DNA from 2 places in the Williamsia sp. Y853 genome. Region 2 is predicted to be linked to the other one. Evidence: predicted binding sites of a transcription regulator. Region 2 holds the regulator's gene; the other holds the start of a gene.

Region 1 (7,204 bases), on a different contig from region 2:
GGAACGTCGGTCACAGACTGGATTGCCACGTCAACCACACTACGGTGGGATGTGGCGGCGGCAGGCAGGCGGTCGTCCCCGGCCGCCACCTCTATACTTGCCGGGTGAGTTCGCAGATGACGCAATCATCGATCGTGAAGCGGCTGACCGAACCCCACTCGGGTCCGGTGCCGTTCTCGGTCGAGTTCATGCCGCCCCGAGACGAGCAGGCCGAGGCGCGCCTGTGGCGAACCGTGCGGATTTTCGAGCGAATGAACCCGGCCTTTGTCTCGATGACCTACGGCGCCGGCGGCTCCACCCGTGATCGGACATTGCGTATCACCGGGGAGATCGCGCGCGAGACCACGTTGCTCCCCGTCGCTCACCTGACTGCGGTGGGGCACAGCATCGACGAGCTTCGGGCGATGGCCGGCGGCTACGCCGACCAGGGCATCACCAACATCCTGGCCCTGCGTGGTGACCCGCCGGGTGACCCGCTGGGCGAATGGGTCAAGCATCCCGACGGGCTGGAGTACGCAGAACAACTCGTCCGGCTACTGCAGGATCTCGGCGACTTCAACATCGGGGTGGCCTCGTTCCCCGAAGGTCATCACCGGGCGCCCGACCTCGATCACGACACCAGGTACCTGGTGTCGAAACTTCGTGCCGGAGCCCAGTATTCGATCACCCAGATGTTCTTCGACGTCGATCACTATCTGCGACTGCGCGACCGTGTCAACGCGGTCGATCCGGAACAGGGCGCCAAGCCGCTGATCCCGGGGATCATGCCGATCACCTCGCTCGCCTCGGTGCGTCGCATGGTCGAACTCTCGGGTTCGGTGCTCCCGCCCGCGGTCGAGAAGCGACTGGCCGAAGCTGCAGGCGACGGGCCAGAGGAGAACCGGGAATCGGTCCGCGCAGTGGGCATCGACCTGGCCACCGAGATGGCGCAGCGCCTGATCGACGAGGGCGCGCCGTGTCTGCACTTCTGCAGCCTGAACTTCGCGAAGGCCACCAGCGAGGTCCTCGAGCGACTCGGGATGAACTCGCTCGCTGCCTGACCGCTCGACGACACCAGAGTGGGTAGCCAACCGATCAGTGTGAGTTCCCGCTGCTGTCGGTTCCGCTGCGACCCGTACCGCCGGCGTTCGAGCTTCCCACAGGTGGATGCGGGGCGTCCTTCGGACGTTTGTGCGGGGCACCTGGCCGCGACGATTGGTCGCGGCTGACCCACGCGAGCGCCACCACCACGACGGCCACGGCCAACGCGATGCCTGCCATCAGGCCCGTCCAGCCGGCGAACGCGGCGGTCCCGGGTTCGTCGTAGCGGGCCTCGGCGGTCATCGGGGTCGCCTTGCCGATCTCCGGCTTCCAGGAGACGGCGTCGTCGCCGTCCTGCTGGCCGTTGGTGGCACTGATCGGTCCGGCGAACTGGACTGAGAACTCGATGTAGTCGCGCTCGGGCGTCAAACCCTGCAGATCGGCCGTACCGCGGAAGGTGACCGCTTCTCCGCGGCGCTGCGCCTGCAGGTCCAGAGTCACGGGGGCATCCGGGTAGGCGTCGTCGACGAGTTCGCCGAGCTGGGCGAATTGGCCGAGGGTGGCCTCGGTGAATGTTGCCCGGGTGCCGATCAGTCCGTCGCGTTTGAACTCGGTGGCAGTGACCACCGTCTCGAGCGATTGCGGCACCGTGATCTGCGGACCCTTTTCCTGGCCGATGTCCTTCTCGGCGAGCACAATCGCGCCCCACAGCCGATCGCCGTATTGGGCGGGTTCGTCAGAACAGGCGGCAAGTGCCGGGCCGAAGAGCAGGGCCAGCACGAGCAACACCGCACTCAGGGGACCGCGACGGCGGTTGGGTCGGGTGATCTCAGGCACGCAGCTATCGTGCCATTAGCCGGGCCGGTCCGTGAGGAGGGCCGCGCTGATGGCGTTCAGTTGATGCCGGAACGAGGCCGACGAGACAGTGCCACAGCTGCCGGTACCCCCAGGATGCCCATCCCGATCAGCCCGTACGGAACCGCCGCGGGAAGCGCGGGATCGTCGAGGAAGACCAGGAACGCCAGCGCCGATCCGAGCCAGGTCCAGGTGAACCAGCCCACCGGTGCGACCAATGTCATCGGTGTCACCGTGACCGGTTTCGGGTCGATCAGCGAGAGCAAGATGAACATGACGCACGCGACACCGGCCCAGCCGATGAAGTTGGTGACCGGGATCTGGTCGATGCCGGGGAGCCCGGCGTCATCGGTGGACCAGGTCCACAATCCGGCACTGACCATCTGCGGGTCGAGGTACAGATCCCAGCCGACCATCCCGACGGTTGCCGCGGCGATCCGGATCGGAAGACGGCGACTGATCAGCGAGCTGATCCACCACATGCTGTAACCGCCTGCGGTCCAGGCCAAGCCGATGATCACCGGTACCTCGGCCACGGATGGCCCGATCCGATCGGTGGCGTAGGCGTAGGCGCCGAACGGGAATCCGGTGGCGACGCCGACGATCTCGGCGGTCCATCCGACGCCGGCCGTGGCCGCGAAGACCGCGACCGCCCGAAGTGGCCCCAGCCGGAACGTGGCATGAGCGAGCATCGCGGCGGCCGCGGCGACAACGACGACCACGGTGGCCTGATCGCGCGCCACCCCGTCGACCAAGGGGTAGATGATCTGCGCGGCGATCGATCCGGCGAGCAGGACCGCGGAGGTCCACAGCAAGATCTGACGTCGGGGGACCACCAGCGCTGCGGTCATCCCCATCGGCCGCGGGTGATCCTGGCCAACGGAGATCTCCGGTCGGACAGGACCGCGGTCGCCGCGATGCGACCGCTGGCACCGCTGACACCACCGCCCGGGTGGGTCGAGGCCCCGGCGAGCACCAGACCCGGGGCGCCGGGAACCCGGTGCCGGGCCAATTCGGGATGGGGGCGCCACATCAGCATCTGATCCAGCGACATCTCCACATGCATGATGTTGCCGCCGGTCATCCCGATCTCGGATTCCAGGTCGGCGGGCGTCTGGACGTAGGTGTGCTCGATCGAGTCGGCGAACCCCGGTGCGTGCCGGTCCAATTCGTTGATGATCTCCTGGCCTGCGGTGGCCGCGAGGTCGGACCAGCTGCGCCCGCCGGAGAGCTTGTACGGATGCCACTGGGCCCACAGACTCGTCTGATGCCGGCCGGGTGGGGCCAGGGTCGGATCGATTGCGGAAAAACTCATCGCGATCAGCGCGGGGCGCCGCGGCAGATCGCCTGCGCCGGCATCGGCGTGCGCCCGGGCCAGATGTCCGCGATCGGTAACCAGCAGACCCAGCCCGCCATGTACCGAGGTGTCGGCGGGCAGTCCGGGATACTGCGGCAGGGCGGTGCCCCCGAGACGGACCGCCATACCGATACCGCCACCGATGCGGATCTGTGAGCGCCACCGGTCGGCGGTGGTGCGGTCGAATCCACCGGCCTGCAACAGGTCAAGGGTGGTGAGAATGTGGCAGGCGCTGATCACCGATCGGGCACGGTGCGCGCCACCATCGGCAGTCCGAACCAGCCAGCTGTCACCCTGCTTCTCGATGGCGGTCGCAGCGGCCGACAGTTCGAGTTCGCCGCCGTCGGCGTGAAGTTTGCGGATGAGGGCTTCGGCGAGCGCGCCGCTGCCGCCGACCGCCCGGCCTGGGGGAATGGTGTGCATCGCGGCGGCAAAACCGACCATGGGTGCGGTTCCCGGTTCATTCATCGGCGGACCCGACTGCGCTCCGAACCACGCCAGCGCCGCCTTGAGGTGTTCGGATTCGAACCAGTTGTCCAGGAGTGCATTGCCGGACATCAGGAACTCTTGTGAGAGCCCGAGTCCGGCGGCGGAGCCGTTGCCGGGGATGCGCGCAGGCAGACCCCAGAACGCCTTGCCGAGAGCGAGCGGGGAGGGCGACGAGGTGAACGCCGACATCATCGCCGCCGACCGGCGCGCCCAGACGTCGACGAATCCACGGTAGGCGCGCGCATCGGCGGGACCGCAGGCCGCCTCGATCGACGCGACCGTCTTCTCGAGGTCGCGGTGGAAGATGATCGGGGGAGCATCGTCGGTAGCGGGGCAGAACGCCCATGGGTCGCAGTCGATGTATCGCAGTCCGTGATCGGCCAGTGCGAGTTCTTCGAGGATCGGGGTGTGCCTGATCATCAGGTGCGCCGACGATCCACGGTCGACGCGATAGCCCGGGAACCGTTCGACGGTGGACACGGCTCCGCCTGCGACACTGTCGCGTTCGAGCACCTTGACCTGTTGACCGGCGGCTGCCAAATAGGCGGCGGCCACGAGGCCGTTGTGTCCGGAGCCGATAACGAGGGTGTCGATCATGTGGTCCTATCGCAGTGGGAGGGCGCGGCCGAGGACAGCAAACGGTCTGGGATCACCGGCGAAGGTGAAGCCGCGGAGCACGTCGGCAAAACCCAACCTGCGGTAGAGCCGCCACGCACGGTTGTTCTCCTCGTCTACCTCGGGTGTCGAGAGCAGCACCTGTGGTTCGGAGCGACCGGCCAGCAGGCGTTGTAGCAATTGCTCGCCGATCTGCCTGCCCTGTGCGGACGGATGCACGTGAAGTTCGGTCAGCTCGAAGTAGTTGTCGGTGAGGGCGCTGATTCGCTCACGGCTTGACCCGGCGCGGACCAGACCACTGCGCACCTGCTGGTTCCACCATTGATCGTGCGCGCCGCTGTATCCGTATGCGATCCCCACCAGGGTTTCCCGCCCGGTCGCCGGGCCGGCTGAGTCGATCGCGGCGACGGCCTTCCAACCGGGGCGCCGGATGTGGTCGTGCCACAGGGGAGCCCGTTGCATTTCGGTGCCCGGCGGGTAGTTCATCGCGGTGACGTAGACGCTCAAGGCCTCGGGTAGCCAGATCTGTGCATCGTGGGCCGAGAGGTCGGCGATCCGGATGGGCACAGAAGTTTCCGCCTTTTTTGCTTGATGGTTGTCGGTGTCGTTGGGTATATTGAATCTGTCGAACGGGTGTTCGAGGCTTCAACCTCCGCAAAGGCGCAAGCCGCATCGTTTACCCGCTTTACGACGTGAGGGCGGCTCGGTGGCCAACGAGGGAAGCGTAGGCCACCGAGCCGACCCCGCATAGACAACAGATAGTCCGGCAAAGGAGGACCGAGATGGCGACGATGGCACGAACCCCTGCGCGCGGCCCCCGGAATGTCGGACCGGCCTCGACCGGACGGGCCGCACGGGTCACCCGACTGCCCGAGCCGACCCAGATCATCGCCTCCCGCGAGATGCTGGAACGAGCGGAGTCGCGGCTGCGTGAATCGGATGTCGTCACCGACTCCGCCGAGGCGTTCAGCGCGCTGTACCAATCGGCGCTGCGCGCGGCCGGCGCCGTCCTGGCCGTCGCCGAGCACCCCACCCGCCGACGTGGGTCGCGCAGTGCGTGGGCGCGGTTGCCGCAGGCGATGCCTGAGCTCTCCGAGTGGGCAACGTACTTCGCCGGGCTCTCTCGCCTACGCGCCGACACCGAGGCCGGGATCCGGTCGGTGACCGACGAACAGATTGCCGAGTTGCGACCGAAGGTGGACAAGTTTTTACACGTGGTCGAGATGGAAATCCTGCGACTCGAGCGGGGCAAACCGTCGAATATGCCTGCTGGTGCGGCCTGAAGGCTCCGAAATTACTGCTAACGGACCAAAATTGACCAACTTGTGGCGGGGAATGGTGGTTCGAACTTCCAACACCTCGTATCATCGGAGGTGGGTCCACCGCAGTGGGTCCGGGCAACCGGAATTGTCTCCTCTGGATGCTCTACCGAAACCATGTGCTGAAGGAGGGGGCGGGTGCCACTCTCAGAGCACGAGCAGCGCATGCTCGAACAGATCGAAAACGCTCTGTACGCCGAAGACCCCAAGTTTGCGTCGAACGTACGGTCGCGTCGCTTTCGCGGCTCCACTGCGCGCCGTCGACTGCAGGCTGCCGTGTTGTTCCTCGTCGGACTTGTCCTCCTTGTCGGGGGAGTCGTCATCGAGGTGCAGATCGGCGGATTCCCCATTGTCAGCCTCATCGGCTTCCTGGTGATGTTCGGTGCCGGGCTGATGGCGTTGTGGGGAACTAGGAGCGGATCGACTCCCGGAGGTTCTTCGGGGTCGTCGTCGCGCGGCGGTTCGTCGGGCCGCGAGCAGCGGCAAGGACGAAAGTTTTCTGAACGAATGGAAGAGCGGTTCAACCGCCGCTTCGAGCAGGAGTAGACGTCTTCGGGCGCGCTTGACCGTAGAAGGCCGTGCATCGCATTGCGATGTACGGCCTTTTTTGTGTTTTCAGGGCATCTCGCCCCACTTTCCACCCGGGCCCCCACTTTCTCCCACCCATGAGGTTTCGCCGACAAAACGGGGCTGAAGTGCCCCCTGGAGCTCGAAAATGCCGCCCGAACGGTTCCCTGACACCCGGGATCAGGTTTCGTCCCCCACCTGGCTACAAGGCCTGTACCTGCAGGATCGGAGGACTTACGCCCATTTTTGCGCTCCAAGGGGTGGAAAGTGGTGGATTGTGGGGTACAGTGGTGATCGTTGGTGGAAGAGAACCGGATCTTTCCATCAACCTTGGGGTTGGAGGTGACGACACATGGCCAGCGCTATGTTCCTCGGCACTTACACACCCAAGTTGGACGACAAGGGGCGGCTCACGCTGCCCGCAAAGTTCCGAGACGCACTTGCAGGAGGGGTGATGATCACAAAAGGTCAGGACCGCAGCCTCGCAGTGCACATGCGGGATGACTTCTATGAGTTGGCTCAACGAGTGATGAGCTCGCCCAAGAACGATCCTGCTGCCCGGGCTTTTCAACGTCAACTGAGCTCGGGTACCGATGAGCAGCGGCCAGACGGTCAGGGGCGCATAACCCTGTCCCCGGATCACCGTCGCTATGCGGGGCTGGCCAAAGAGTGTGTGGTCATCGGAAACATGAGCCACTTGGAGATCTGGGACGCGCAGACATGGCGCGATTACCAGGATGAGCACGAGGAAAACTTCTCGAGCGTGGGCTTCGACGTCCTGGACACGGCCTGAGGCCAAGGACCACAAGACCACGTGGGTGAATCGAGGCCTTTGCCCGATCCGACCCTGACGCACTTCCCCAGCGCCAGGTTCGACAGCCCGCCCCTGACGCACTTCCCCAGCGCCAGGTGCGGAGATCGGGCAGGGACCAGGATCCACCCACACACCTGCCGGCCAATTGGCGCACCCGGACCGCACGAG
Region 2 (7,204 bases):
CACCTGGCGCCAGGCTGATGCCACGTACGATCTCCGGTACCACTTCGAGCCCGGCGCCGAGGACGACGGCGTCAGTGTGCTGATTCCGCTGCCCCTGCTGATGCGGGCGCGGCCTTCGGGCTTCGACTGGCTGGTCCCCGGTATGCGCACCGAACTGGTCACCGAATTGATCCGCACCCTGCCGAAAACCCTTCGGCGCCAGATCGGTCCGGCGCCGGATCTGGCCTCACAAATCCTTGATGCGGTCACACCGCGTGCCAAGCCCCTGACGTCCAGCGTCGCCGCCGAACTCACCCGGCTCACCGGAGTGAGAATCGCAGCCGCCGATCTGAGGCCGACCGCACTGCCCGACCACCTGCGGATGACGTTCGTGGCGCTCAGCCCGGACGGCCAGGAGTTGGGCCACTCCAAATCGTTGACAGAGCTCCAAGAACGACTCGGCGGCAAGGCCCGCGCGGCTCTGGAGAAAGAGGCCGCGACCGAGTCGACGCCGGTGGCAACCACCTGGACAGACAAGACGTTCGGAACAATCGCGCGCTCGGTCCGCAACACTGTTGCCGGACAAGAGATCACGAGTTACCCGGCCTTGGTGCCCCGCAGAGGTGGCTTCACCGTCGCACCGATGTCGACCGAGTCCGAGCAGCGCAGCGCGATGTACAACGCCCTGATCGGACTGCTGATCAACGATGTACCTGGCCTACGGCACAACGCGACTTCTGTTCTCGGAACCGCGGAGCGGCTGGCGCTGAGCCAAAGCCCTTACCCAACCGGAGAGGCGCTGCTTGCCGATTGCGTACGAGCGGCCGTGATCGACCTGGTCCCCCCGCAGCCGGAGGTCTGGACCGCTGCCGATTACACCGCCCTGAAAAGCCATGTCGCCGGGCAGGTCACGAGCCGGGCCACGACCAAACTGCGCCAAGCCGCGGCGATCCTGACCCGGGTGGCTCCGCTGCGCACCGCCATCGCGGCCACCACGGTGGCCGACGCTGCCGACGACGTGCGGGATCAACTCGGCGATCTTGTTTTCGACGGATTCATCTCGGCCACCGGCGCCGAACACCTCCCCGAGATCCCGCGGTATCTGGATGCCGCCCTGGCCCGGCTGGAACAGCTGCCTGCCTCCGCCGCACGGGACGCCGCGTCGATGGCAGCCATCGATCGCGTAGTGGCCGCATGGACAGACCATCTGCGGATGATCCCGCCGCAGCGGCGCGATGCGGTCAGCGAGGCTGCAGGCTGGATTGTCGAGGAATTGCGCGTCGGACTGTTTGCTCAACAGCTGCGAACTGCGTACCCGATTTCAGAAAAGCGTGCCATCAAGGCAATCCGAGACTTACGGTAGCGGCGCTAGGACTTGCGGTAGTGACGCTAGGACTTGCTTGATCGGAGGTCGTCGATTTCTTTCTGGAAATCGTCCACCGAGTCGAATGACCGGTAGACAGAGGCGAACCGCAGGTATGCGACCTCGTCGAGATCGCGAAGCGGGCCGAGGATGGCCAGGCCGACCTCATTGGCCGGTACCTCCGCCGAACCTGATGCCCGCACTGCTTCTTCCACCTGCTGCGCAAGATGCTGCAATTTGTCGTCGTCGACCGAACGGCCCTGGCAGGCCCGGCGGACGCCGCGCATGACCTTCTCGCGACTGAACGGTTCCGTGACGCCGGTCCGTTTGACCACCGAGAGCACCGCGGTCTCCACCGTGGTGAAACGGCGTGCACACTGCGAACAGGCGCGGCGGCGACGGATGGCCTGCCCCTCGTCCGCCACTCGCGAATCGACTACGCGGGTGTCCTCGTTCTTGCAAAACGGGCAATGCATGCACGAATCCTCGACGGTCGACGGCCTGGGCGGAGTGACCAGACACTGTGACTCCGAGGATACCGTCCGGGATTGCAGCCCCTCCACGTCTACCTCGCGTAGACGGGCGTGACCAATGCCTGGCCCACCGACAGTGCCGAGTTGTTCATGGCGTTGAGCTCCATGATCTTCGCCACCACGGCTTCGGTCGGCATCTCGGGTGCGATGCGGGAGGCGATGGCGCCCAACGACTCCCCCGATTGGACCCGGACGACCTCGGTGCCGACGCGGGCCGGATCCGCGGACTGCTGCATGACCCCGCCGAAGAAGGTCATGAAGGCGACCACGAGCATCAGACCGACACCGGCGACCGCTGCGCCCGCCCAGGCGCGCCTGCGGGCGAAGACCATCTCGCGAGCGGTCGGTATCCGCCGCTCGGAGTTACGCGAATCGGCACACGAGACGGCCACCCGGCGCTGCGCAGGCAGACGGCGACCGGCCGGGCGTGATGTGTCCTCGGGCCGTACCGGGCGCGTGGTGCGCGTGCGGGTACCGCTCTCGGGGTGGTGAACAGGCCGAGCTGTGGCCGGCCGGATAATGGTGGTGGCTGCAGTCATGGGGTTCAGTCCTCGGTCATCGGTTCGATCCCTATTCGATCACTCGTTCGATTGAAAGAGTGTTCGATTAGTACCACGGGCCTCCGACAAAGCGCCACGCCTGATCGAACAAATGTTTGAGACTTGTGACCATTTGCACTATCTTTGTCGACATGGACCCCGCCCGACACCGCATGAACTGGAGGACCTGATGGCCGATAGAACCCAGCCCCCGACACCGGCGGACGGGACCGCGACCACTGTTGTCGCCACCGAACCACTCGCCGAGGGCTCACTGACCCCCCGCCAAAAAGCGGTTCTCGAGGTCATCCGTACCTCGGTCCGCGAGCGCGGCTACCCACCGAGCATCCGGGAGATCGGTGACGCTGTCGGCCTGACCTCGACATCGTCCGTCGCCCATCAGCTCCGCACGCTGGAACGCAAGGGTTTCCTGCAGCGCGAGAACAACCGGCCTCGCGCGGTGAACATCCAGGACACCGATCTGAATCCGGCCACAGCCGCCGGACAGGTTCAGGCACCGGACGAATCCCTGCCGACGCCGACGTTCGTCCCGGTCCTCGGCCGGATCGCGGCCGGCGGTCCGATCCTCGCCGAACAAGCTGTCGAAGACGTTTTCCCACTCCCCAAAGAGCTGGTGGGCGAAGGTTCGCTGTTCATGCTCAAGGTCGTCGGTGAATCGATGATCGACGCCGCGATCTGCGACGGCGACTGGGTGGTCGTACGCCAGCAGAATGTTGCCGACAACGGCGACATCGTGGCGGCGATGATCGACGGCGATGCCACGATCAAGACGTTCAAGCGCACCAAGGACGCCGTGTGGCTGATGCCGCACAACCCGGTGTTCGATCCCATCCCGGGTAACGATGCCGTCATCCTGGGCAAGGTCGTCACTGTGATGCGTCGGCTCTGACCTCCGAGTCGTAGGCAGATCACTCTCATACAGATCAAAGGCGGGGTGTACCGGGATATCCCGGTACACCCCGCCTTTCGAGTTCAGGGGACCACTGGGTGATCAGACCCCGAGACTACGTCCGATCACTTCCTTCATGATCTCGGTCGTCCCGCCGTAGATGGTCTGCACACGAGAGTCGAGGAATGCCTTGGCGACCGAGTATTCACGCATGTAGCCGTATCCACCGTGCAGCTGCAGACACCGGTCGACCAGGTGCACCTGATTCTCGGTGGCGTAGTACTTGGCCATCGCGGCATCCGGGACGGTCAGCTTCTTCTCGTTCAGCAGACCGATGCAGTGGTCGACGAAGACGCGGGTCGTCGTGGTCGACGTCGCCAGTTCGGCCAGCAGGAACCGGGTGTTCTGAAAGTTCCCGATCGAGCGACCAAAGGCCTTGCGGTCCTTGGTGTACTGAACGGTGGTCTCCAGCACCTGCTCCATCGCCGCCGCGGCGACAACAGCGATCGACAGGCGTTCGCGAGGCAGGTTCTGCATGAGGTAGATGAAGCCGAGGCCTTCTTCACCGAGCAGGTTCTCGGCGGGCACACGGACGTTGTCGAAACTCAGTTCGGCGGTGTCCTGCGCCTTCATGCCGACCTTGTCGAGGTTGCGGCCGCGTTCGAAGCCCTCCATGCCACGCTCGATGACCAGCAGGCTGAAACCTTTCGCGCCGGCCTCGGGGTCGGTGCGCGCGACCACGATCACCAGGTCGGCGTTGATGCCGTTGGTGATGAAGGTCTTCGATCCGTTGAGCACCCAGTGGTCGCCGTCTTTCTTGGCGTTGGTCTTGATGCCCTGCAGGTCCGAACCGGTTCCGGGCTCGGTCATGGCGATGGCGGTGATGAGCTCGCCGGAGGTGAATCCCGGAAGCCAGCGCGCCTTCTGCTCCTCGGTGGTCAGTTCCAGCAGGTACGGCGCGATGACGTCGTTGTGCAGGGTGAAGCCCAAACCGCTGTACCCACCCCTGGCGGACTCTTCGGAGACGATGGCCTGGTAGCGGAAGTCGTCGACTCCGCCGCCGCCGAACTCTTCGGGAGCGTCCACGGCCAGGAAGCCGTTCTTACCCGCTTCGATCCACACATCACGATCGACGATGTTCTGCTCTTCCCAGCGGGCGTGATACGGCGCCACATGCTGTTCGAGGAAGCTTCTGTACGAATCGCGGTACAGAAGATGTTCAGGCTCGAAAATCGTACGTTCCATCAAGGTCTCCATAACGAGGTGTCAAAACGCGGACGTGCCAGTAACTGTAACGGGATTCTACATTTTGCCCAAGGGCCTGGAGGCCTGGATTTTTAGAACAGATCAGATGCGGCGAACTCGGCCAGCTGGCTGGCCAGCGCAGAAGGCACACTGGCGACGATCTCCGTGCCATCGGCTCCGTGCTCCTCCCGCGACACATCGCCTTCGGCGTGGATGCGTGAGACCAGGTCACCCCGGGAGTACGGCACCCGGACGGTGACATGGACGTCATGCCGCGACACCAACTCGCGGACCCGCTCGAGCAGTTCCGGGATACCTTCGCCCGTGGCCGCCGAGATGAAGACCGCGTCGGGGAACAGACTGCGAAGCTGTGTCAGGACCGTCGGATCGGCGACGTCGATCTTGTTCACCACGAGAAGCTCCGGTGGTGCGGTTGCCTTCTCGTCCTGGATCACCTGATCGACGACCTTGCGCACCGCGCTGATCTGCTCGGTGGGAATCGGGTCCGAACCATCGACGATGTGCAACAGCAGATCTGCGTCGATGACCTCTTCCAGGGTCGAACGGAACGCCTCGACCAGCTGGGTGGGCAGGTGCCGGACAAATCCGACGGTGTCGGTGACCACGATTTCTCGACCGTCGTCGAGGGACATCTTCCGGGTTGTCGGATCGAGGGTGGCGAACAGCGCATTCTGCACCAGCACACCTGATCCGGTCATCGCGTTGATCAGACTGGACTTGCCCGCGTTGGTGTAACCGACGATCGTGACCGATGCGACAGCGGACTCTTTCCGCTTGGTGCGCTTGGTGTTTCGCGACGTCTTCATCTCACGGATCTCGCGGCGCAACTTCGCCATCCGCTCGCGGATACGGCGGCGGTCCGTCTCGATCTTCGTCTCACCGGGACCACGCAGACCCACGCCACCGTTGCTGCCCGCCCGGCCACCGGCCTGACGGGACATCGATTCACCCCAACCGCGAAGACGCGGCAGCATGTATTCCATCTGGGCCAACGCGACCTGAGCCTTGCCCTCGCGCGACGTGGCGTGCTGGGCGAAGATGTCGAGGATAAGGGCGGTGCGGTCGATGACCTTGACCTTCACCACCTTCTCCAGCGCGGTGAGCTGTGCGGGCGTCAGTTCACCATCGCAGATGACGGTGTCGGCACCGGTGGCCTCGACGATGTCGCGAAGTTCATGGGATTTGCCCGATCCGATGTAGGTGGCCGGATCCGGCTTGTCCCGACGTTGGATGAGACCTTCGAGCACCTCGGACCCGGCGGTCTCGGCCAGGGCCTTGAGTTCGGCAAGACTCGATTCCGCCTGGGCGGTGGTGCTTCCCTGCAGCCAGACACCGACCAGAACGACCCGTTCGAGGCGAAGCTGCCGGTATTCGACCTCGGTGACGTCGGTGAGTTCGGTGGACAGACCTGCAACCCGTCGCAACGACGCACGATCGTCGAGTTGCATGTCGCCGATCGTCGGACCCTTGTGGAAGTTCGGCAGGTGAACCTCCGGGGCGCGTGGCGCTCGGGCTTTCGACTCCGGAAAGTCTGAGTCGGGGCCGTCTGCGTCGGGGCCGTCCGAGTAGGGGGTATTCGGATCGGCTTCGTTCGCGTCGGCTTCGTTCGCGTCGGCTTTGTTCGAGTCGGGTTCGTGTTCAGTCATGAGATGAACATCGTGACATTCGGACAGGTCTGCTGCATAACGGATTTAACGCCACCCTGCGTTGAGCATTCCGGCACCGACCAAGACCGAGGGTCCACGGAGCTCGTTGTCGTTCTCACCGACAGTGACGGTCACCGCACCACCGGGAACGTTCACGACCACCGCACCGGTGCTCCGCCCGACCGACCGCAAAGCCGCATTTGCCGCCGCGACGGTGCCGGTGCCGCAGCTGCGGGTCTCTCCCACACCGCGCTCGTGCACCCGCATCGACACCTCACCGACCACCGCGTCGTCGGCCGACTCGGCCAGCGGTGTCATCAGCTCGATGTTGACGCCTTCGGGAAAGTCGTTGTGGTCGAAGGCAATCGGCGCGGTGAGGTCGATGTTCCTCAAACGCTCGAGAGTGAGGCCCTCGACAACGCAGGCCAGATGAGGATTGCCGACGTTGACCGACAAACCCGAATACGTCTGGTCTCCGATGGTGGCCTTGCTTTCGACGCCGGCGCGGGCCCGGCCCATCAGGACACTGACGTCGGCCGAGGATTCGGTCAGATGGTGGACGGTCACTTCGCGCCCACCTGCGCGCGAGCCGACCGTGAAGGTCCGCCCGGTCACCAGATCGTGTGCGGCGAGGTAGTGCGCAAAAACCCGCACCCCGTTGCCACACATCTCTGCAACCGATCCGTCACCGTTGCGGTAATCCATGAACCAGTCATCCCCGGCGACGCCGGGTGGGAGCACCTCGAGGACTCCGGCACCGAGCAGTGCGCCTGCAGTGGCCACTCGGAGCACACCATCAGCACCGATACCACGGTGGCGATCACAGAGTGCCGACACGAAATCGGGTGTCAGATCCAGTTGCACCCCGGCATCGGGCAACAGCACGAAGTCGTTCTCCGTGCCGTGCCCCTTCACAAAATCAACACGCCCGAACATTTCGTCAAGACTACCCGTCCTGGGGTCTGTCC

Evidence for each region. Region 2 encodes LexA, which represses DNA repair genes until DNA is damaged. Its sites were predicted from a motif close to CGAACANNTGTTCG; they were not measured.
Region 1: a site for LexA is predicted at 4,963-4,976, ahead of AC1TPF_RS26180 (SAV_6107 family HEPN domain-containing protein). Genes of this name have one in related genera too.

The regions. Positions count from the first base shown of each region.
Region 1 is NZ_JBXCJC010000006.1:105,079-112,282, reverse strand. It holds gene AC1TPF_RS26210 (polyprenyl synthetase family protein) at 1-38, opposite strand, end outside; gene AC1TPF_RS26205 (methylenetetrahydrofolate reductase) at 117-1,040, shown strand; gene AC1TPF_RS26200 (LppM family (lipo)protein) at 1,075-1,857, opposite strand; gene AC1TPF_RS26195 (carotenoid biosynthesis protein) at 1,914-2,732, opposite strand; gene AC1TPF_RS26190 (phytoene desaturase family protein) at 2,723-4,318, opposite strand; gene AC1TPF_RS26185 (GNAT family N-acetyltransferase) at 4,325-4,903, opposite strand; gene AC1TPF_RS26180 (SAV_6107 family HEPN domain-containing protein) at 5,119-5,619, shown strand; gene AC1TPF_RS26175 (DUF3040 domain-containing protein) at 5,794-6,201, shown strand; gene mraZ (division/cell wall cluster transcriptional repressor MraZ) at 6,587-7,015, shown strand.
Region 2 is NZ_JBXCJC010000003.1:243,463-250,666, reverse strand. It holds gene hrpA (ATP-dependent RNA helicase HrpA) at 1-1,342, shown strand, start outside; gene nrdR (transcriptional regulator NrdR) at 1,369-1,818, opposite strand; gene AC1TPF_RS17315 (LysM peptidoglycan-binding domain-containing protein) at 1,908-2,414, opposite strand; gene lexA (transcriptional repressor LexA) at 2,605-3,324, shown strand; gene AC1TPF_RS17305 (acyl-CoA dehydrogenase family protein) at 3,427-4,569, opposite strand; gene hflX (GTPase HflX) at 4,662-6,038, opposite strand; gene dapF (diaminopimelate epimerase) at 6,282-7,172, opposite strand.